3 regions of the Nonomuraea sp. NPDC049141 genome follow, and region 2 is predicted to be linked to each of the others. Evidence: predicted binding sites of a transcription regulator. Region 2 holds the regulator's gene; each other region holds the start of a gene.
The links. Region 2 encodes HrcA, which represses chaperone genes, less so after heat shock. Its sites were predicted from a motif close to TTGGCACTCTCNNNNNGAGAGTGCCAA; they were not measured.
Positions count from the first base shown of each region.

Region 1: the regulator HrcA is predicted to act here: its motif matches at 2,766-2,792, upstream of groES (co-chaperone GroES).
Region 3: the regulator HrcA is predicted to act here: its motif matches at 3,001-3,027, upstream of groL (chaperonin GroEL).

Region 1 is NZ_JBEZDR010000014.1:269,358-276,869, forward strand. Features, by position in the region: gene AB0B91_RS38100 (sigma-70 family RNA polymerase sigma factor) at 1-88, opposite strand, end outside; gene groL (chaperonin GroEL) at 661-2,280, opposite strand; gene groES (co-chaperone GroES) at 2,365-2,679, opposite strand; gene AB0B91_RS38115 (class I SAM-dependent methyltransferase) at 3,103-4,518, shown strand; gene AB0B91_RS38120 (hypothetical protein) at 4,697-6,589, shown strand; gene AB0B91_RS38125 (NAD(P)-dependent oxidoreductase) at 7,084-7,512, shown strand, end outside.
Region 2 is NZ_JBEZDR010000023.1:151,703-159,214, reverse strand. Features, by position in the region: gene iscB (RNA-guided endonuclease IscB) at 310-894, shown strand; gene AB0B91_RS48905 (ATP-binding protein) at 931-1,584, shown strand; gene dnaJ (molecular chaperone DnaJ) at 1,571-2,710, opposite strand; gene hrcA (heat-inducible transcriptional repressor HrcA) at 2,722-3,735, opposite strand; gene AB0B91_RS48890 (hypothetical protein) at 4,102-4,686, shown strand; gene AB0B91_RS48885 (DUF3097 domain-containing protein) at 4,704-5,513, shown strand; gene AB0B91_RS48880 (DUF4870 domain-containing protein) at 5,510-6,208, shown strand; gene hemW (radical SAM family heme chaperone HemW) at 6,201-7,421, opposite strand.
Region 3 is NZ_JBEZDR010000032.1:35,165-42,676, forward strand. Features, by position in the region: gene AB0B91_RS57285 (trehalose-6-phosphate synthase) at 1-34, opposite strand, end outside; gene AB0B91_RS57290 (RNA polymerase sigma factor) at 66-620, shown strand; SAM riboswitch class I at 700-840, shown strand; gene thrC (threonine synthase) at 854-2,086, shown strand; gene AB0B91_RS57300 (MoaD/ThiS family protein) at 2,110-2,385, shown strand; gene AB0B91_RS57305 (cold-shock protein) at 2,625-2,825, shown strand; gene groL (chaperonin GroEL) at 3,135-4,760, shown strand; gene AB0B91_RS57315 (GNAT family N-acetyltransferase) at 4,830-5,243, opposite strand; gene AB0B91_RS57320 (YbhB/YbcL family Raf kinase inhibitor-like protein) at 5,261-5,791, opposite strand; gene AB0B91_RS57325 (AAA family ATPase) at 5,867-7,512, opposite strand, start outside.

The sequences.
Region 1 (7,512 bases), on a different contig from region 2:
CGGAGTCATCCGTCCGTGCCGGAAGTCTCGACGCGAGCCTTACCCCAATTTTGGCGTCGGCGACGCTTCCCTCGCTCACGATAGGCATGATGCCCGCACTGATCGGGCCTGTCGTCATCGCGAACGGCTACGGATTGGTCACATTGACGAGACGATAACGGGCAGTAATCAAACGACGACACTAAGCCTTTATTGCGGAAGAATATTTCATCCCATAACCCGAAATGTGCAGAAATTGCCAGGCGGCTAGACGTTTACGGCACACATCAGGTTTACCCGAATAAAGGACTTTTCCCACTTCATCATCGTTCGGCCACCTCTCCAGCGGCCTGCCGGGATTGAGCGTATGTCATATGCCATACCTGGTGGTGGGAGTTGGGCCAACGTCTCTCGGCCGTGAGAGCGGCCGAGGGTAGGCGATACGCGGCGCCTCAGCGTCCAAGGAAGTGCCAGGGCGGCAACCCGGGCAAGAAGGGATGGCCGGGGCCCACCATGCGCGCGTCACGGCGCTCAGCCGCCTCCACCGGAGGAGCGTGCCCCTGGACAGACCCCGGCCCTGGACGGCGGGTGGGGCCGGCCCATGCCTGCCGTAAAGCCGCAAAAACCAAAACACGGCCCGCACCCAGAGAACAGGCGCGAACCGTGTAAGGGAGAAACTGGTCAGTGACCGTGGCCGTGACCGTGGCCCCCACCGGCAGGAGCGGACTCCTCTTCCGGCTTGTCGACGACGAGCGCCTCGGTGGTGAGGAGCATGCCGGCGATGGACGCGGCGTTCTGCACGGCCGAGCGGGTGACCTTGACCGGGTCGATGACGCCCTCGCTGAGCAGGTCGACGTACTCGCCCGTGGCGGCGTTGAGGCCGTGGCCCGCGGACAGCTCCGAGACCTTGTGGGTGACCACGTAGCCCTCGAGACCGGCGTTCTCGGCGATCCAGCGCGTCGGCTCGACCAGCGAGCGGCGGACGATGGCGACACCGGTCGCCTCGTCGCCCGTCAGGCCGAGGTCGTCGAGGTCCTTGGAGACGTGGATCAGCGCGGAGCCACCGCCGGAGACGATGCCCTCCTCGATCGCGGCCCGCGTAGCGGAGATCGCGTCCTCGAGACGGTGCTTCTTCTCCTTGAGCTCCACCTCGGTGGCAGCGCCGACGCGCAGCACGCACACGCCGCCGGCCAGCTTGGCCAGGCGCTCCTGCAGCTTCTCGCGGTCCCAGTCGGAGTCGGACTGCTCGATGGCGAGCTTGATCTCCTTGACCCGGTCCTCGATCGCCTTCGCGTCACCGGCGCCGTCGACGATGGTCGTGGCGTCCTTGGTGACGACGATGCGGCGAGCGGTGCCGAGCACCTCAAGGCCGACGTTCTCGAGCTTGAGACCGACTTCCTCGCTCACGACCTGGCCACCGGTGAGGATGGCGATGTCCTGCAGCATCGCCTTGCGGCGGTCGCCGAAGCCCGGAGCCTTGACGGCCACGGAGGTGAACGTGCCACGGATCTTGTTGGTGACCAGAACGGCCAGGGCCTCGCCCTCGACGTCCTCGGCGACCACGAGCAGCGGCTTCTTGGTCTGGGCGATCTGCTCGAGCAGCGGCAGGAAGTCCGCGATCGAGGAGATCTTGCCCTGGGTGAGCAGAATGTAGGCGTCCTCGAGGACGGACTCCATGCGCTCGGGGTCGGTCACCATGTACGCCGACAGGTAGCCCTTGTCGAACTGGAGGCCCTCGGTGAACTCGAGCTCCATGCCCATGGCGTTGGACTCTTCGACGGTGAGAACACCGTCCTTGCCGACCTTGTCGAACGCCTCGGCGATCAGGTCGCCGATCTTGGCGTCCTGAGCGGAGATGGTCGCGACGTTCGCGATCTCCTTCTTGTCCTCGACCGGGCGCGCGCTGGCGAGCAGCTTGTCGCTGACCGCCTTGGCGGCCTTGTCGATGCCGCGCTTGAGCGACAGCGGCGAAGCGCCGGCCGCCACGTTGCGCAGACCCTCGCGGACCATCGCCTGGGCCAGGACGGTCGCGGTGGTGGTGCCGTCACCGGCGACGTCGTTGGTCTTGGTGGCGACTTCCTTGGCGAGCTGGGCGCCGAGGTTCTCGTAGCGCTCCTCCAGCTCGATCTCACGAGCGATGGTCACGCCGTCGTTCGTGATCGTCGGAGCACCGAACTTCTTGTCGATGACGACGTTGCGGCCACGCGGGCCGAGGGTAACCTTCACGGCGTCCGCGAGGGCGTTGACGCCGCGCTCAAGCGCGCGGCGGGCGTCCTCGTCGAACGCTAGGATCTTGGCCATGCTGAAAGTCCTCTCCTAGCGTCGAAAGCCCCGGCCGCACGCGCTCAGACGAGAAGCGCGCGCCCGGGGCCCGACGCATCCGACTTACTTCTCGATGATCGCGAGAACGTCGCGGGCGGAGAGCACGAGGTACTCCTCGCCGCCGTACTTGACCTCGGTGCCGCCGTACTTGCTGTAGAGGACGATGTCGCCCTCAGCGACGTCAAGCGGAATGCGCTTGTCGCCGTCCTCATCCCAGTTGCCCGGGCCCACCGCGAGGACCTTGCCCTCTTGCGGCTTCTCCTTGGCGGTGTCAGGGATGACCAGGCCGGAAGCGGTCGTCTGCTCGGCCTCAAGCGGCTGAACCACAATGCGGTCGCCGAGCGGCTTAACGGGAACCTTGGTGGCGGTCGTCACGATCGGACCTCCCCTTCAGATTTGAATGATCTAGAAGAGGCGACCAGCGGGGCCTGCCGTCGCGGGTGTCAGACCTGCCTCGTCGCACGTTGGCACTCTCAAGGGGAGAGTGCCAACAGGAAACATATGCAAGAGGGGCTTGACAGTCAACACGAACGCGTCTGCTCAGAGCGATCAGGCCCAAGAGCTTGCCCAAGGTTGGGAGTAAATGGGGTGACACGTGCTCGTGGGGTACGGCGGATGCGTGAGTACGCACGAGTACCCGCTTTACGCGCACAGCGGACACATCAGTCCACCAGCCGTATCTGGCCAGGCAGCCGCGTCAGACCACCGCAACGCGTGCGGCCACCCGTCCCTTCACCACCGCCTTCGCGCCTACGGGGTCGCGGCCTGGAGCGTGGCGGGGAGGCGCTAGCGTGGTGTGACGTGGATCTCGACGCCTTCACCGAGTTGCTCACCCCGCGCGGGCAGCGCGCTCTGGCCGAGGCCGTCGAGCTGGTGGGGGCCGATCCGGTGACCGCCGCGACGAGACTGCGCAGGACGTACGACGCCGCGCTCACCTCGGCCGCGCTCACCCAGGCGGGGCTACGCGACCGCGCCAGAGCCAAGTTCGGCGCCGACGCGGCCAGCATGTACTTCACTCCGCACGGCCTGGAGCAGGCCACCCGCGCCGAGGTCGGCGCCCACCGCGCCCGCCGCCTGGCCACACTCACCGACGGAACGCGGGCCACATCCGGCGAAGCGCAGGGCGCGGCCAGGGAAACGCCGGTCGCGGCCGGTGGCAGGCCTGGCTGGGCCGGAGAAACGCGGGTCGTGACCAGGGGAACGCGGGTGGTGGACGTCTGCTGCGGGATCGGCGGCGACTTCATCGCGCTGGCCCGCGCCGGGTGCCTCGTGGACGCCGTGGACCTCGATCCGCTGACCGTCGCGGTCGCCCGGGCCAACGCCGAAGCGCTCGGGCTCGGGGAGCGGGTCACCGTCCGGGTGGGCGACGCCGCGACGGTCTCGCCGGAGGAGTATGACTGGCTGTTCGCCGACCCTGCCCGCCGTACGAGCCGGGGCAGGACGTTCGACCCCATGGCCTACTCGCCGCCGTGGCCGGTCGTGCTCGACCTGGTCGCCAGGGCCCCGCGGGCCTGTCTGAAGGTGGCTCCGGGGATCCCGTACGAGTTCATCCCGGCCGGCGCCGAAGCCGAGTGGGTGTCGTACAAGGGCGAGGTAAAAGAAGCGGCCCTCTGGACAGGCTCCATCGACGCCACGACCAGGGCCGGCACCCCAGACACAACCGGCGCCCCCAGAACAGACGAAGCGCCCACAATCAGCGCCACAGGTCCGATCGGCGCTGTTGAGCGGCTGGGAGATGTGGTGCCACCGGCGACGGTGCCCGGTGGTGCGGTGCGGCGGGCGACGTTGCTGCCCGGTGGGGAAACGCTCGTCGCCCGCGGGGTCGAGGCGCAGATCGGTCCCGTCGGGCGCTATGTGTACGAGCCCGACGGGGCCGCGATCCGTGCACACCTCATCGGGGAGGTCGCCGAGATGGTCAATGGCCGCCTCCCCGACCCGATGATCGCCTACATCACGAGCGACGAGGCGTTCGACACCCCGTGGGCCGCGCGTTACTCGGTGGAGGAAGTGCTGCCGTTCTCGCTGAAGCGCCTCCGCGCCACCCTTCGCGAGCGGCAAATCGGAAATGTCGTTATCAAGAAGCGAGCCTCGGCAGTCGACATCGAGCGGCTCAGAAATGACCTTCGGCTTTCTGGCGATAAATCAGCGGTAATCGTCCTTACCCGCGTGATGAATAAGCCTTCCGTCCTGATTTGCCATGCCGCCCCACCTGCATAAATGACAAATCCGGGCGTTCCCGGGCCAATACCTATCTTTCACTTCGCCCCTGACTTACCTTGATCGAGAGGCTAAGGTGGGCACGCTGGCGGTTAGCCGCGCTCTCTTTCTTCCATCTGCAAACCGGACCTATCCCACCGCTGCGCGGCAGACCGTCGGCGAGCGAAGGAGCCTTTCGGTGGATCACTCCAACCACACCACCCTTCTACAGGCAGGCGGCGATTCCGCCATCTCCGAAAGGATGCGGGACCTGCTGGCGCGTGCTTCCCAGGATCACGTCTACGAGCAGCGCACCCAGGGCGCCGTCCTCGACGAGATCCGCCAGCGCCTCGAAGGTATGGAGTGGCTGCTGCGCGAGGTCCGCGAACGGGAGCTCGGCGGGCTGAGCGGCACGCTCGAGACGGTGAGCGGGCGGCTTGACGACATCGCGGCCAAACCGCCGATGTGGGCCGAGGGTCTCGCCCAGCATGTGGAGGCGGTACGCGACCACGTTGACGCCGTCGGCGAGCAGGTGGGCACCGTTGACGCGCATGTGGAGTCGGTTCATCAGCGGGTGGCGCCGGTGTCGGAGCTGCCGGGGCTCTGGGCCGAGGTCGGCAGCGTCGGCGACAACGTGGACGAGGTGCTCAAGAAGCTGCAGTCGGTCCTCGACTGCACCGACGGCATCACCAAGCAGATGGGTGATCTGGGCATGAGGCTGGGCCGGCTCACCACGGGCATGGAGGCCGCCGCCAACCGCTTCACCCGCATCGACAAGTCGCTCGCCGAGCTGACCGCCCGTACCGACCGTGTCGAAAGCGCGGTGCTGGAGCTGCCCGACGGCTTGGAGGGCAAGCTCGCCGCCACGGCCGAGCAGCTCGACGACAAGCTCACCGCCACCGCCGCACAACTCACCACCGCCACCGAGCAGCTCGACAGCAAGCTCACCGCCGCAACCGACCAGCTCGACGGCAAGCTCACCGCCACCGCCAACCAACTGGGCGGCAAGCTCACCGCGGCGACGGACCGTCTCGGCGCCCAGGTGGACGGCACCGAACAACGCCTCGTCGGCCGCCTCGACGACGCTGAGCAGCAACTGGCCGACCTGGACCAGCGACTCGCCGGCCGCCTCGACAAGACCGAGCAGACCCTGACCACGCGTATCGACAGGGCCGAGCAGACCCTGATCGCGCGTCTCGACAGGACCGAGCAGGGTCTCACCGCCCGTGTGGGCGAGTCCGAGCAGCGCCTGACCGGTCGCCTCGACGTCGTCGACGGCAAGCTGCTCGACGCCCAAAGCGGGCTCGGCGGCGTCGACCAGCACCTCAACTCCGTCAACAGTCACCTGTCCCGCCACGACGACCGGTTCGACGCGCTCGACGGCCGCGTCGACGGCCACTTCATCCGGCTCGACGAACGCCTGGCCGTCGCCGACCGGCACCTCACCGAGTCCGCCACCCGCAACGAGGGCCGCTTCAACCAGCTCGACAACGGCCTGGAGTCACTCGACGAACGCCTGGGCGAGGTGGAGGAGCGCCTGACCACCCGCTTCGACGGCCTGGACAACCAGCTCACCGGCGTCAACGCCACCGTGACGGGCCTGAGCGAGCGGCTCACCGAGGTCGACCTCTCCGTAACCGGCCTGAACACCCGGCTGGCCGGCGTCGACACCTCGATCAACGGTCTCGGCACCTCGGTCAACGGCCTCGGCACCCAGCTCAACAGCGTGGAGACCAACCTGACTGGCCTCGCCGTACGCGCCGAACAGGCCAACGAGCACCTCGAAGCCGTCGACGACCGCATCGAGGCCGTCAACCAGCGCATCGGTCAGCTACCCGCGACACTCAGCATCGGCGAGCGAGTGCGCGAGCTCCTCGACTCCCAGACCACCGACCAGGGCGAGCGCCTGACCGCCGCCGCGTCCGCGCTCACGGAGCTGGTCGCGGCGCGCCCCGACCGCTCCGAGCTCACCCAGACGGTCACCGACATCGTCGAGCCCGCCACCGGCGACCTCACCAAGCGCCTGGGCGCTCTGGAGGAGACCATGCTCGCCCTCGCCGAAGCCCTCCTCCGCCCCACCAGAAAAGACTGACCTCCCTGTACGGCACAGCCAAGGTCACCCGCACGCGCCGACCTGGGCGCGCGACCTTCCTGGCCGGTCGTGAACGCTCACGGGGTCCCCGCCGTGACGACGCGCATCCTGGGCCGTCGCCGGGGCAGGCCGACACCCCGTCGCGCCGGACGTCCACCCCCGCGTACCGGGGAACGATTCCGGTGAGCACCCGCGCCACCCACTTCAGCGGTGACAACGTCTCCAGCACGACCAGCAGGCCCGTGGTGACGTTCTCGGCGGCCGTCACCGGGTAGTCGGGCGTCACCCGCGGCTCGGGCAGCCACGTCCTCTGGCGGCACGCAGGCCACGTGAACACCGCCTCAGCATCGGCCACGATCCCTTCCAGCTCCCCCGGGGCGGTTTCGGCCCACCGTAGCGGGCACGTAGGTCATCTCACGGCTCGCCATGTCACATCGGGAGCCCCGCCACGCAGCTGTTGCGTGAGAACCCCACCACACAACAAGGAAGCAGGAATGAAGGTACTTCTGGCAGGAGCCACCGGCACCGTCGGCACCGAGCTGATCCCCCAGCTGATCTCCGCCGGCCACTCCGTGCTCGGCCTCACCCGTACCGAGCGCGGTGCCGCCAAGCTGGCGGAGGCGGGCGCGACCGGCCTGGTCGCGGACATGATGGACCGCGACGCCCTGCTCGCCGCGGTGAAGGGTCATCAGGCCGACGCGGTGATGCACCAGGCGACGGCGATCACCGGCGTGCCGCTGTTCCACCGCGCGCTGTATCCGACCGGCGCGCTGCGCGAGCGGGGCACGGCCAACCTGATCGCGGCCGCCGAGAAGGTCGGCGCGCGCCGCTTCGTCACGCAGTCGTTCTTCCTCGGGTACGGCTACCGCGACCACGGCCCGGAGCCGGTGACCGAGGACCGGCCGTTCGCCGAGCCCGCCAGG
Region 2 (7,512 bases):
CGATCACGAAACGATTAAGGTTGGCCGAGATCGCACCTTCCTGACGTCACTCTACGAGGGGTCAGAGCGGTCAACGACCCCCTCCTGAAGGAGAAGGCTTGAGGTGCCGCCAGGTGCTTTGAAGCCCCGCGTTGACCAGCCCTAGTCATCACCGTTGGAGGTGTAATCCGGATGGCTACCTTTCACGCAGGACCGCAGACCCACCAGCGAATGCTTCCTCAGTTCGCTGCTCTGGAATCCGTGGGAGCAGACACGCCCGAGGGTGGGTACGAAACGGCTCACGGATGCGCGGCAGGTCGCGCACCCGGTGTGGAAGTTGGGCGAGGGGAGATCCGCGACAAGCTCGCCGCCCGCTCGCAGTACCGGCGCGGCAGGAGGTCGCGCAAGCTGCGCTACCGCGCTCCTCGATTCCTCAACCGCACCAGACCCAAAGGCTGGCTCGCGCCGTCCCTCCAACACCGGGTGGACACCACCCTGTCGTGGCTGGCCCGGCTGAGACGGTGGGCACCCGTGCGCGCCGTCCACGTCGAGCGCGTCTCCTTCGACACACACGCCATGTCGGCGGGCAAGCCGCTGGAAGGCATCGAATACCAGCAGGGGACGCTGGCCGGATACGAGATCCGCCAGTACCTGCTGAAGAAATGGGGCCGGACCTGCGCGTACTGCGGCGCGGCGGGTACGCCGTTGCAGGTCGAGCACACCGGACGTCGCCGTCCGCACCAAAGGATCCTTCGACATCACCACCGCAACCGGCACCCGCCAAACATCCGCCTGCTCCAGAGAGCCGACGGCTACGGCTACACCACAAGGCAGGAGAACACCACTGAACGGCGAACCTCAGGGCACGCTCAAGCCCTCAAGGACCTTCCCGCTCCCGTTCTCTCCCCGGCGTGAACGCCCGGATATCCACGGGTGGTTCTGATGACGTTCATGTCCAGGAACACCCGCCGCACGCGGCGCTGGCCGTGCGCGCTGAAGACCCGGCTGACCGTCCTGCTCACCGTCCCTGCCACGATCGCCCGCTCGGCGCCGCGCCGGCTCGCCGGCAAGGCCCCGGACAGGACGGATCCCGGATCCGATGAGCCTCACCGTCCCGCCACCGGCCGTCCCCGCCGCCCGCCTGATCCCGTCGCCGTACGCGACGTGCTCCGCTCGGCGGTGACCGCGGCCGGGTCGGGCCGCGCGGTGCTGGGCGAAGTCGACGACGCCATGCTAAGAGGCACGGTCGTCGCGGAGATCGCGCACCTGGTGACCGAGCTGGTCGACAACGCGCTGACCTGCTCGGCCCCCGACACAGAGGTGGAGATCCGGGCCAGCACCCGGGAGGGCGAGTGTCACATCGCGATCGTCGACCAGGGCGTGGGCATGACCGAGGGCGAGCGCGCCGCCGCCAACGCCCGGCTACGCGGCGAGCGGCGCTTCTTCGCCGCCCCCACCCGCTATCTCGGCCACTACGTGGTCGGCAGGCTGGCCGAGCGGCTCGGCGCGCGGGTGTGGCTCGACGCATCGCCGCCACACGGCATCACCGCCCGGGTGGCCCTCCCGCGCAAGCTTCTAGTGCCACGACGGGTCAGCGGCCGTTGAAGGCGTCCCTCAGCCGCGAGAAGAACCCCTGTGTCCCCGGGGCGAACTTACCGGGCGGCCGCTCCTCGCCACGCTGCTTGGCCAGCTCGCGCAGCAGCTCCTCCTGCGCCTCGTCGAGCCGCAGCGGAGTCTCCACGTTGACGTGGATGAGCAGGTCGCCGCGGCCCGTCTCGTTGAGCCGCTGCACGCCCCTGCCGTACATCGTGATGACCTGGCCCGACTGCGTGCCCGGCCGCACGTCGACCTCCTCGGAACCGTCGAGCGTCTCCACGGCGAGGTTGGTGCCGAGCGCGGCGGCCGTCATCGGGATCTGGACCGTGCAGTGCAGGTCGTCGCCACGCCGCTCGAAGATCTCGTGCGGGCGCTCGACGATCTCCAGGAAGAGGTCTCCGGGCGGGCCGCCGCCGGGGCCGACCTCGCCCTCACCGGCGAGCTGGATGTGCGTGCCGTCCTCGACGCCCGCGGGGATGCGGACCTTGATCGTACGGCGGGTGCGCACACGGCCGTCGCCCGAGCACTCCTGGCACGGGTGCCGGATGATCGTCCCGAAGCCGCCACACTGGGGGCACGGCCTGGAGGTCATGACCTGGCCCAGGAACGACCGGGTGACCTGGGAGATCTCGCCACGCCCGTTGCACATGTCACAGGTGTCGGGGTGGGTGCCCGACGCGGCGCCCGCGCCCTGGCAGACCTCGCAGAGCACGGCCGTGTCGACGACCAGCTCGCGGGTGGTGCCGAACGCGGTCTCGCGCAGGTCGAGCTCGACGCGGATGGTCGCGTTGCGCCCTCTCCTGGCCCGCGAGCGGGGGCCTCGGGCGCCGCCGGCCGTACCGAAGAAGGCGTCCATGATGTCGCTGAACGGGAAGCCCGCGCCGAAGCCGGCCGCGCCCTGGCCCGCGGCCGCGCCGCCGAAGGGGTCGGCGCCCAGGTCGTACATCTGGCGCTTGTTCGCGTCGGACAGGACCTCGTAGGCCTGCGTGATCTCCTTGAACCGCTCCTGGGTCGCGGGGTCCGGATTGACGTCAGGGTGGAGTTCGCGGGCCAGCCTGCGGTAGGCCTTCTTGATCTCTTCCGGACTGGCGTCACGGCGCACCCCGAGGGTGGCGTAGTAGTCGCTGTTTGCCACTTATCGACCTCTTATGATGCAGCCAGGATCTGGCTGACGTAGCGTGCCACCGCGCGCACGGCGCCCATCGTCACGGGGTAGTCCATCCTCGTGGGACCCAGCACGCCGAGCCGGGCCAGTTCGTTGTCACCAGAACCGTATCCGGTTGCGACGATCGACGTGCCACGGAGGAACGGGTTCTCGGAACCGATGCGCACGGTGAGCGTGGACGGGGTGTCTGTGGAAGTCTCGCCGAGCAGCCGCATGAGCACGACCTGCTCCTCCAGTGCTTCGAGCACGTCGCGCAGCCCGGTCGAGAAGTCGGCTCCGGCGAGGTTGGCCGCACCGGCGAACACGATCTTCTCGTCGTGGCGCTCGACGAGTGTCTCGAGCAGCACCGACAGAATCGTGGCCACCACCGGACGGTCCTCGACGGGCAGCCGCTCCGGCAGGTCGGCGACCAACTCGGGCACGTTGACCAGGCCGCAGCCGTCGAGGCAGGCGTTGAGCACCGCACGCAGGTGCGCGATGCGGGTGTCCTCCACCACCTCGGGCAGCTCGACCACGCGCTGCTCGACGCGGCCCGTATTGGTGATCAGCACGAGCATGATCCGCCGGTCGTGCAGCGGCACGAGCTCGACGTGCCGGACCGTCGAACGGGTCAGCGTCGGGTATTGCACGACCGCGACCTGCCTGGTGAGCTGCGCGAGCAGCCGCACCGTGCGGGTGACCACGTCGTCGAGGTCGACCGCGCCCGCGAGGAACGTCTCGATCGCCCGGCGCTCCGCCCCGGAGAGCGGCTTGACCTGCGAGAGCCGGTCGACGAACAGGCGATAGCCCTTGTCCGTCGGCACGCGGCCCGCGCTGGTGTGCGGCTGGGTGATGTAGCCCTCCTCCTCCAGCGCGGCCATGTCGTTCCTGACCGTTGCCGGGGAGACCTTCAGGTTGTGGCGTTCGGCGAGGGCCCTGGAGCCCACCGGCTCGTTGGTGGACACGTAGTCTTCGACAATGGCGCGGAGCACCGCCAGCTTTCTATCGTCGAGCACGCGCTCACCTCCTACCTGTGCCTTTCAAGAAACGACAGGTCTAGCACTCTGTGTTCCCGAGTGCCAAGTGTACGGCTCTCGCCCACAAGGTGCGATAACGCCGGTGCTAGCGAGTGGCCGCCCATAGGGCTCACACTGGCCGATATGACCGACGATTCCCAGCCCCCTTCCTACGGTCCGCCGCCGGGCCAGGGTCCTTACCAGGGTCAGCCTCCCCAGTACGGCCCTCCGCCGCCGCCCCCATACGGTCAGCCGCAATACGGTCAACCTCAGTACGGTCAACCTCAGTACGGCCAGCCCCAGTATGGCCAGCAGCCCTACCAGACCGGCCCCTACGGGCAGCCGTACCAGCCAGGACCTTACGGGATGCCGCAGCGGTCCGGCCCGCAGGTTGACCCGAAGCAGATCAGGCCGCGGATGCGGTGGATCGCGGTCGCGTGGGGGCTGGCCCTGCTCAGCGTGGTGGCCGGGGTGGGATTGTTCGTGGGCGGCGTGTTCAACACGGTGACCGCGGCGGCTCCGTCCAAGACGTTCGCGGCAGGCGAGAGCATCACCGTGCCGCTGGATCCGGCGGACAAGCCGGCGGTGTACCTGTCCAGCACGAGCCAGGTCCATTACACGTGCCGCATCGACGGCGGCTCCGGCCAGGCCAAGCTCGCCAAGGTCTCCGGCACCGAGACCGTCTCCGAGGGCGCCACCAAGTGGCAGCTCATCCTCGTGGTCAACGCGCCGGCCAAGGGCGACTACCAGCTCACCTGCGCGACCCAGGAGCCGGCGAGCGCGCGCTTCGGCGTCGGCCGCGACCTCGTGGCCTCCGCGGGCGGCCTGGTGGGCGGCGTGGCGGCGCTGGTGGTGATCCCGGGGCTGGGCGTGCTGGCCGCCATCATCACGACGATCATGGTCGTGACCCGCCGCAGCTCTCACCGCAAGCGCCTTGCGTCGGGCGGGTGATTTGCTACGGTCCCCGTGTGTACGAGGGTGATGTTCTCGCGGGGAATTGGCGGCGGCCGGGCAAAGGCAAGATCCCCCAGGTGCCCGCCGAACTCGATCTGGTCGTGGAGGACGCCGAGAGCGGCTTCTGCGGCGCCGTGGTGGCCTGCGACAAGGAGGCCGTCACGCTGGAGGACCGCTTCGGCAAACGCCGCCTGTTCCCGCTCGCGCCGGCCGCGTTCCTGCTGGACGGCAAGGTCGTGACGCTCGTACGCCCGGCCGCCACGCCCGCCGCCGGGCCCAGGCGTACCGCGTCCGGCTCGATAGCCGTGGAGGGGCTGCGGGCCAGGGTGGCCAAGGAGAGCCGCATCTACGTGGAAGGGGTGCACGACGCCGCCCTCGTGGAGAAGATCTGGGGCCACGACCTCCGGGTGGAGGGCGTCGTGGTCGAGTACCTGGAGGGTGTCGACGACCTGCCCGCGATCGTGGCCGAGTTCGGCCCTTCGCCGGGACGTAGGCTGGGTGTGCTGGTCGACCATCTCGTCCCGGGTTCCAAGGAGAGCCGGATCGCCGCTCAGGTGACCTCGCCCCACGTGCTCGTCGTGGGGCATCCGTACGTGGACATCTGGCAGGCGGTCAAGCCCTCCGTGGTGCGGATCCCGGCCTGGCCGGACGTACCGCGCGGGGTGCCATGGAAGGAAGGCGTCATCGCCGCCCTGGGCTGGCGGGTGGAACCGGCCGACGCGTGGCGGCGGATCCTCGGCGCCGTGTCGGCTTACACAGACTTGGAGCCCGAGCTGCTCGGCCGGGTCGAGGAACTGATCGACTTCGTTACGGAGGCGTCATGAGCCAGGATCCCCCGCAGCCACCGCCGGACGACGATGCCACGCGGCGCATCTCGCAGTCGGACATCAACCCCGAACCCCCACAACCGGAGTATGGCGCCCAGCCCGGCTCGCAGCCGGGGTACGGGGCTCAGCCCGGTTACGGTCCCGGGCCCGGATCTGGTCCCGCACCCGGTTACGGTCCCGGGCCTGGGTCAGGTCCCGCACCCGGTTACGGTCCCGGGCCTGGGTCAGGTCCCGGTTATGGCTCCGGGCCACAGGGCGGTTACGCCTACGGGCAGCCGCCCACGCCGCCGCCCGGCTACCAGCAGCCCGGGTACGGCTACGCGGGCCCGCAGCAGCGGCCGCCGCACGTCCCCGGCGTCTACGGCCCGCGTCCGGGCAGCGACGACACCACGATGGCCATGCTGGCCCACCTGCTCGGCCTGCTCGTCTCGTGGATCGGTCCGCTGATCATCTACCTGATGAAGCGGGACGAGTCCCCCTATGTCCGCGACCAGTCGGCCGAGGCACTGAACTTCCAGATCACGATGTTCATCGGCTACATCGTCGCGGGCGCGCTGAGCATCATCATCATCGGGATCTTCCTGTTCCCGATCATCTGGATCGTGTCGCTGATCTTCCACATCCAGGCCGCCCTCGCCGCCAACAGGGGCGAGAACTACCGCTACCCGATCTCCATCCGCATGGTCAGCTGAGCAGATCGCGTACGAGCGCGTCGGCCAGAAGCCGCCCGCGCAGGGTGAGGACCAGCCGGCCCGCCTTGAACGGCTCCGGCTCCAGCAGTCCGCCGCCCAGCGCCGCCGCGACGGCCGTACGCGCGCCCGGAGCGACGTCGGCGACCGGATAGCCGGACGACAGCCGGAGCTCCAGCATCAGGCGCTCGGCGTCGCGGTCGTCGTCGGCGAGCACTTCGCGCGCGTGCGCGGGCGAAGTGCCCGCGGCCAGACGCTGCGCGTAGGCGGCCGGGTGCTTGACGTTCCACCAGCGGGTGCCGCCCACGTGGCTGTGCGCGCCGGGGCCGGCGGCCCACCAGTCGCCGCCGGTCCAGTAGAGCAGGTTGTGCCGGCACCGCGCGTCGTCGCCGGTGGCCCAGTTGGACACCTCGTACCAGCGGAACCCGGCCTGCGCCAGCAGCGAGTCGGCGATCTGGTAGCGGTCGGCGGCCACGTCGTCGTCGGGCATCGGCAGCTCACCGCGCCTGATCCTGGCGGCCAGCCGCGTGCCGTCCTCCACGATCAGTGAGTAGGCGGAGACATGGTCGGGCTCGGCGGCGATCGCCGCCTCCAGCGACGCCCGCCAGTCGTCGTCGGACTCCCCGGGCGTGCTGTAGATCAGATCCAGGTTGACGTGCTCGAAGCCCGCCTTCTTGGCTTCCTGTACGGCCTGCGCCGCCCGGCCCGGCGTGTGCTGCCGGTCGAGCACCTTGAGCACGTGCTCCCTGGCGCTCTGCATGCCGAAGCTGACCCGGTTGAAGCCGCCGTCCAGCAGCCTGCCGAGGTAGGCAGGGTCGACCGACTCGGGGTTGGCCTCCGTGGTCACCTCGGCGCCCGCCTTGAGCCCGAACTCCGCGTCGATCGCGCCGAGGATCCGGCCGAGGTCCTCCGCGGGCAGCAGAGTGGGCGTGCCGCCACCGAAGAACACCGTCTCGACCGGGAGCTCCACGTCACCGAGGACGCGCCGTGCCAGCCGTACCTCCTCGATGGCCGTGTCGGCGTAGTCACGATGCGACGCACCGGGGCCAAGCTCGGCGGCGGTGTAGGTGTTGAAGTCGCAGTAGCCGCAGCGCGTCACGCAGAACGGGACGTGCACGTAGAAGCCGAACGGACGCTCACCGAGGCCGCGTAGCGCGCTCTCGGGCAGGTCGCCGGACGGGGGCGCGGCGTCGCCGTCGGGCAGGGTGGATGGCACGCCTCCAGTCTGCCCGTTGCCATTGACTGCCTGATCCAGCGGCTCTACGATCCGGAGAAATTATTAGGAAAGTTTCCTATCTGGAGACACC
Region 3 (7,512 bases), on a different contig from region 2:
GTCCTCTGTTAGAGGCGACAAGGACGCTGTTCATTAAAGTTCCCTCCGACCATAGGATCCCAGCTATGGCGCTTGATGAGCTAACCGAGGAACTGGCCCGCTCCGCCGCTGCCGGAGATCATCGCGCACTCGGTGAGCTCCTGAAGCGGATCGAGCCGGACGTGATGCGGCACTGCGCCCGAATCCTCCCCTACCACCAGGATGCGGAGGAGGCGTCGCAGGACACCCTGCTCGCCGTTGCGCGCAACATCGGGCGCTTCGAGGGACGGGCCAGGTTCAGCACCTGGCTGCACATCGTGACGGCCAACTGCGCGCGTACGACGTACCGCACGCTGAAGCGCCGCTCGGCCGAGCAGACCTCCGACGAGTTGCCCATGCAGAAGCCCGACGCGCGGCGGGTCAGTGTGATCGCCGGGTCGCGGCTCGACCTGCTCGACGCGATGGAGGCACTGGAGGCCGACAAGCCCGACCTGGCCCAGGCGCTGGTGCTGCGTGACATCGTGCAGCTCGACTACAACGAGGTCGCCGAGCAGCTCGGCATCCCGCTCGGCACCGCCAAGTCACGCATCCACCAGGCGCGCAAGTATGTTCAGGGAGTGCTGGGCGACGACTATCGCTGAGATCGTACGTCTCGCTTCCTGAGACGGACGGTCGCTTGACGGGCCTGGCCAGGTACAGTCAGAGCAAACAACTGAATATTGCTCATCCAGAGGGGTGGAGGGACCGGCCCTGCGAAGCCCCGGCAACCCTCCCGGATTCAGACTCGCGACCTGGCGAGGCCGACCGGGACAGGTGCCAATTCCGGTCTGCGGTCAAGGTGGCCGCAGGCGAAGATGAGGGAAGGCCTCGCTTCATGTCGCACGATTTCGGACCCGCCGTAGCCCTCTCCTGCCGCGAGTGCGGCGCCCGCTACGACCTCGGCCCAAGTTTCGCCTGTCTGGAGTGTTTCGGGCCGCTCGAAGCGGCCTACTCCTTCGGTGACGTCACCCGGAAGGACATCGAGTCCGGCCCCGCCAACATCTGGCGCTACCGCTCACTCCTCCCCGTCCCCGTGGACGTCGCCACCAAGCCGAACATGAACCCCGGCTGGACCAAGCTCGTCAAGGCCGGCAATCTCGGCCGGGCGCTGGGCATCAAGTCCCTGTACGTCAAGGACGACTCGGGCAACCCCACCCACTCCTTCAAGGACCGGGTGGTGGCCATCGCCGTCGAGGCGGCCCGTAACTTCGGCTTCCACACCCTGTCGTGCTCCTCCACCGGCAACCTCGCGGGCGCGGTCACGGCCGCCGCCGCCAGGGCCGGGCTCGACGCCTGCGTGTTCATCCCCGCCGGGCTGGAGCAGGCCAAGATCGCCATGGCCCGGGTGTTCGGCGGCAAGCTGGTCGCCATCGACGGCTCCTACGACGAGGTCAACCGGTTCTGCTCCGAGCTCATCGGCGACCCGCTGGGCGACAAGTGGGGCTTCGTCAACGTCAACCTGCGGCCCTACTACGCCGAGGGCTCCAAGACGCTCGCCTACGAGATCGCCGAGCAGCTCGGCTGGCGCCTGCCCGAGCAGATCATCATCCCGGTGGCCTCCGGCTCCCAGCTCACGAAGATCGACAAGGGCTTCAAGGAGCTGGTCGCACTCGGCCTGGTCGAGGACACCCCGTACAAGATCTTCGCCGCGCAGGCCAACGGCTGCTCGCCCGTGTCGACCGCCTACAAGGCCGGCCTCGACGTGGTCCAGCCGGTCAAGCCCGACACCATCGCCAAGTCGCTGGCCATCGGCAACCCCGCCGACGGCCCGTACGTGCTCGACATCGCCCGCCGCACGGGCGGGTCGGTGGAGGACGTCACGGACCCCGAGATCGTCGCCGCCATCAAGCTGCTGGCCTCGACGGAGGGCATCTTCGCCGAGACGGCCGGTGGCGTCACCGTGGGAGTGCTGAAGAAGCTCGTCGAGACCGGGCAGCTCGACCCGGAGGCGGAGACCGTGGTGCTCAACACCGGCGACGGGCTCAAGACGCTCGACGCCGTCGCCGACGACGCCGAGCCCACGGCAGTGATCCGGCCCTCTCTCGACGCGTTCCGCGCGGCTGTCTGACAACCAGGAAAGGCGAGTTAATCATGAGCGTTTCTGTGCGGATTCCCACCATTCTGCGCACCTACACCGGGGGTAACGCGGAGGTGAGCGGGGAGGGTGCGACTCTCCGCGACGTGCTGGCGAAGCTCGACTCCGACTACCCGGGGATCGGCGCGAGAATTCTGGATGAATCGGGCAAGATTCGTCGTTTTGTCAACGTTTACGTTGGCGAAGAGGATGTCCGTTTTGCCGATGGTCTTGACACGGCAGCCCCCGAAGGCACGCAGATCTCCATCATCCCGGCGGTCGCCGGAGGGTGACCACTCGCTCACGTCAGAAGGCGCTCCCATCTGGGGCGCCTTCTGTTTTTTCCGACAATTCAATGTTGAACTACTCACTCACGGATGAAATGCGTAATTTGTAGATTGACTCTGTTGCCAAACGCTGTGCCACAGGTATGGTCGAGGGCGATCGCCTGGTGATATCTCCATAAGTCGGGCGATTGAGGGTCTCGCGTTGGAATGGGCGGGATCTATGAGCCCAGTAAGAGGAGTCGGAAGTGGCGCAGGGCACCGTCAAGTGGTTCAACGCGGACAAGGGCTACGGCTTCATCGCGGTAGACGGTGGTAAAGATGTATTCGTCCATTACTCAGCGATCATGATGGACGGCTATCGCTCCCTCGAACAAGGCCAGCGCGTCGAGTTCGAGATCACCCAGGGCCAGAAGGGCCCCCAAGCGGAGGCCGTGCGAGCGGTCTGAATCACGAAGTTGGCAAGTACCGGCAGGTCGCACGGCTCCGCAGTCCGGGCGAAACCGCCACTCCTGCTTCGTCGACTCGGTTGCGGCGGGTCCATGACGGGCCCGCCGTACTGACTGACCTGGGCATGCTGGTGTCTCGGCTTGCACTCGGCAGGGTAGAGTGCTAAACAGTTCGTTGGCACTCTCTGTTCGAGAGTGCCAGCACTGGATCGGGACGATGGGGTCTGCCGAACGGAGATGCAGGCCCATGCCGTCGCGGGCGTCGGCTCGGTCCATTGAAGCCACCCTGCATCTGGGAGGTCTAGCCTTATGGCAGCCAAGATGATCGCGTTTGACGAGGACGCCCGGCGCGGTCTCGAGCGCGGCATGAACCAGCTAGCCGACGCCGTCAAGGTGACCTTGGGCCCCAAGGGCCGCAACGTCGTGCTGGAGAAGAAGTGGGGCGCTCCCACGATCACCAACGATGGCGTGTCCATCGCCAAGGAGATCGAGCTCGAGGACCCGTGGGAGAAGATCGGCGCAGAGCTGGTCAAGGAAGTCGCCAAGAAGACGGACGACGTCGCGGGTGACGGCACCACGACCGCCACGGTGCTGGCCCAGGCGCTGGTGCGCGAGGGTCTGCGCAACGTCGCCGCCGGCGCCAACCCGATGTCGCTGAAGAAGGGCATCGAGTCGGCGGTCGAGCGGGTCAGCGAGGAGCTGTCCAAGCTGGCCAAGGACGTGGAGACCAAGGAGCAGATCGCTTCGACCGCCTCCATCTCCGCCGCCGACCCCGAGATCGGCGCGCTCATCGCCGAGGCGATGGACAAGGTCGGCAAGGAAGGCGTCATCACCGTCGAGGAGAGCAACACCTTCGGCCTCGAGCTCGAGCTCACCGAGGGCATGCGCTTCGACAAGGGCATGACGTCGATGTACTTCGTCACGGACTCCGACCGCATGGAGGCCGTGCTCGAGGACCCCTACATCCTGATCGTCAACTCCAAGGTCTCGGCCAACAAGGACCTGCTGCCGCTGCTCGACAAGGTCGTGCAGTCGGGCAAGCCGCTGCTGATCATCGCCGAGGACGTCGAGGGTGAGGCCCTGGCGACCCTGGTGGTCAACAAGATCCGCGGCCTGTTCCGCTCCGTGGCCGTCAAGGCCCCGGGCTTCGGCGACCGCCGCAAGGCGATGCTGGGCGACATCGCGATCCTGGCCGGTGGCCAGGTCATCGCCGAGGAGGTCGGTCTCAAGCTCGAGAACGCCACTCTCGACCTGCTCGGCCGCGCTCGCAAGGTCGTCGTGACCAAGGACGAGACCACCATCGTCGACGGTGCCGGTGACCCCGACGCGATCGCCGGCCGGGTCAACGAGATCCGCGCCGAGATCGACCGGACCGACTCCGACTACGACCGCGAGAAGCTCCAGGAGCGGCTGGCCAAGCTGGCCGGCGGCGTGGCCGTCATCAAGGCCGGTGCCGCGACCGAGGTCGAGCTGAAGGAGCGCAAGCACCGCATCGAGGACGCCGTTCGCAACGCGAAGGCGGCCGTCGAGGAGGGCATCGTCCCCGGCGGTGGCGTGGCGCTGCTGCAGGCGGGCGCCAAGGCGTTCGACAAGCTCGAGCTCACCGGCGACGAGGCCACCGGTGCCGCGATCGTCCGCAAGGCGCTCGAGGAGCCGCTGAAGCAGATCGCCGTCAACGCCGGCCTCGAGGGCGGCGTCGTGGTGGAGAAGGTCCGCAACCTGACCCCGGGTGAGGGCCTCAACGCCGCTACGGGCGAGTACGTCAACATGTTCGAGGCGGGCATCATCGACCCGGCCAAGGTGACGCGCTCGGCGCTGCAGAACGCCGCTTCCATCGCGGCGCTCTTCCTCACCACCGAGGCGGTCATCGCCGAGAAGCCCGAGAAGAACCCTGCCGCTCCGGCCATGCCGGGTGGCGGAGACATGGACTTCTAAGGTCGCTTTTCATCAGACCGGCCCGGGCGCGTGTTGCCCGGGCCGGTCTGTGTTTTCTGCGGCGAATGACTACTTGAGGGGTTTGACCCAGCGCGACCATTCGGGCTGCGGTGTGTAGCCCGCGGCGGACCAGGCCCCCTGGGCGGAGACGTTGGAGTCCAGGACCATCGCGTCGGCGCGGAAGGCGCCGAAGGCGGTGAAGCGGGCCTCGGCCGCGGCCAGGAGCGTGGTGGCGATGCCCTTGCGGCGGTGGGACGGGTGGACGGCCAGGCGGTATAGGTGCGCCCGCCAGCCGTCCCAGCCCGCGATGAGCGTGCCTGCCAGTTGCCCGTCGAGCTCGGCGATTAGTAGAGCCTCCGGGTCGCGTTCGATCAACGCGACCACCTTGTCGGGCGAGTCGCGCCGATCGGTGCCCTCGGCGGCCAGGAGCCAGAAGTCGAGCACCGCGGGCACGTCGCCGAGCTCGGCGTAGCGGATCTTCATCCCAGAATCGACGGCCATCACACGCCGAAGTGGGCGACGATGTGGCCGCGCGCGAGCGTGTTGGCGGTGATGTTGAAGCCGACCACCGCAGGGCTGGCGTCACTGGGGACGCCCAGCTCCGCCACACCCAGCGCGTGCACCGTGTAGACGTAGCGGTGCGGGTCGCCGGGCGGGGGAGCGGCGCCGCCGTACTCCTTGCTGCCGTAGTCGTTGCGCGCGTGGGTCGCCCCCGCGGGCAGGCCCTTGAACTCGGGGGCGGTGCCCGCGCCCGTGGGGAGCTCGGTGACGGAGGCCGGGATGTCGAAGAGCACCCAGTGCCAGAACCCGCTGCCCGTGGGCGCGTCGGGGTCGTAGCAGGTCACGGCGTAGCTCTGGGTCTCGGCCGGGGCGCCGGACCACTGCAGGTGAGGTGACAGGTTCTGTCCGGTCATGCCCCAGTCATTGAAGACATGGAGGTCTCCCAGCCTCTCCCCGTCCGTGATGTCGTTGCTCTGGACCGTGAGCGCGGGGACCGACGGCAGGTGCTCGTGTGGAAGCGGTGCGGGCACGGCGTCCTCCTTGGTTGAGATCCTCCACTACCCTCGCCATCCTAGGAGCTCGGGAGAGGCCGGGCCCGCTCGCGGTCAGGCGGTCAGCTGGGCGGGCAGTGCCTTCCCGTGCAGGACGGTGAGCGAGGTGACCGCGCGGGTGAGCACCACGTACAGCCTGGCCAGGCCGCGGGGCTCGGCCGCCACGATGTCGGCCGGCTCGACGACGATCACGTGGTCATACTCCAGGCCCTTGGCCAGCGTCGCCGGGACGATCAGCAGCCGGTGCTCCTCGGTCGTGTCGGGGTCGAGCACGGCGTGGGCGAGCCCGTCGAGCTGCCTCGACACCTCCTCCACCAGCGTGTCGGGCACGATCACGCCGATCGAGCCCTCCCGGGCCAGGGCCTCGCGCGCCGCGTCGGCGACCGCGCCGCCGGGGCGTACCGACAGCGAGCCCACGCCGGGACGCAGCGAGCGCGGCGGAGCCAGCGCCGGGGCGATCGACGGCAGCAGGCGGGCGGCGTAGTCGAGCACCTCGCGCGGCACGCGGAAGCCCAGCGTCAGCTCGGTGACCTCGCCCCCGTCCTGGCCCAGATGCCTGAGCACGGTCTCCCACGAGCTGGTGGACCACGGGGTGGTGCCCTGGGCGAGATCGCCGAGCACGGTGGCCGAGCCGTTGCGGCAGCGCCGGCCGAGCGCGCGCAGCTGCATCTCCGACAGGTCCTGCGCCTCGTCGACGACCAGGTGGCCGAGCGAGGGCGTGCGCTCGATCAGGTCGCCGAGCTCGTCGAGCAGCGCGGCGTCGGCCGCCGACCACTTCGCGGACTTCCAGCCTCGGTACGGCTTGCGCCAGAGCAGCTCCTGCTGCTCCTCGGGCGACAGATCCGACTTGGCGGCTCGCGCGAGGAAGTCGGGGTCCGAGAGGAGCTTGAAGAGAACCTGCTGCGGCACCAGTTTGGGCCAGACCGCGTCGACGAGCTGCTTGACCGGCTTGGACCTGGCCACGGCATCCTGGACCCGGTCGTCGGGCGACTCCCCGCGCTGCTCCATGCGTACGAGCACCATGTGCGCGAGCCGCTGCGCCAGCGCCGCCCGGCCGGGTCCGTAGCGGGTGGTGCCGCGCAGCGAGGCGACGATCTCGCGTACCTCGTAGTCGGCCACCCGGAAGCGGTAGGCGCCCTTGCTGTAGACGACGCCCTCCTCCGGCTTCACGATGTGCAGCCACAGCGCCCGCTCCAGCACGGCGGCCATGCGGGTGTCGCCCTTCAGCGCCGACACCATCGGGTCCTCCGGCGTGGCGTGCTCGCCGAGCAGGCCCGCGACGGTGGTCTGGTCGACCTTGACCTCGCCGAGCGCGGGGAGCACGGAGGAGATGTAGGACAGGAAGGCCCGGTTGGGGCCGACGATCATGACGCCCGACCTGGCCAGCCGCTCGCGGTGGGTGAACAGCAGGTACGCGGCCCGGTGCAGGCCGACGGCGGTCTTCCCGGTGCCCGGCGCGCCCTGGACGCAGACGGTCTGGGCGAGCGTGGCACGGACGATCTCGTCCTGGTCGGGCTGGATCGTGGCCACGATGTCGCGCATCGGGCCGGTGCGCGGGCGCTCGATCTCCTCGGTCAGGATCTTCGAGGGGCCGATGTCGGCGCCCTCGCCGAGCGGCTCGTCCTCGAACGCGGTCAGCAGGCCGCCGTGGTAGCCGAACCGGCGCCGCCGCGCGACGTTCATCGGATCGGCGGGGCTGG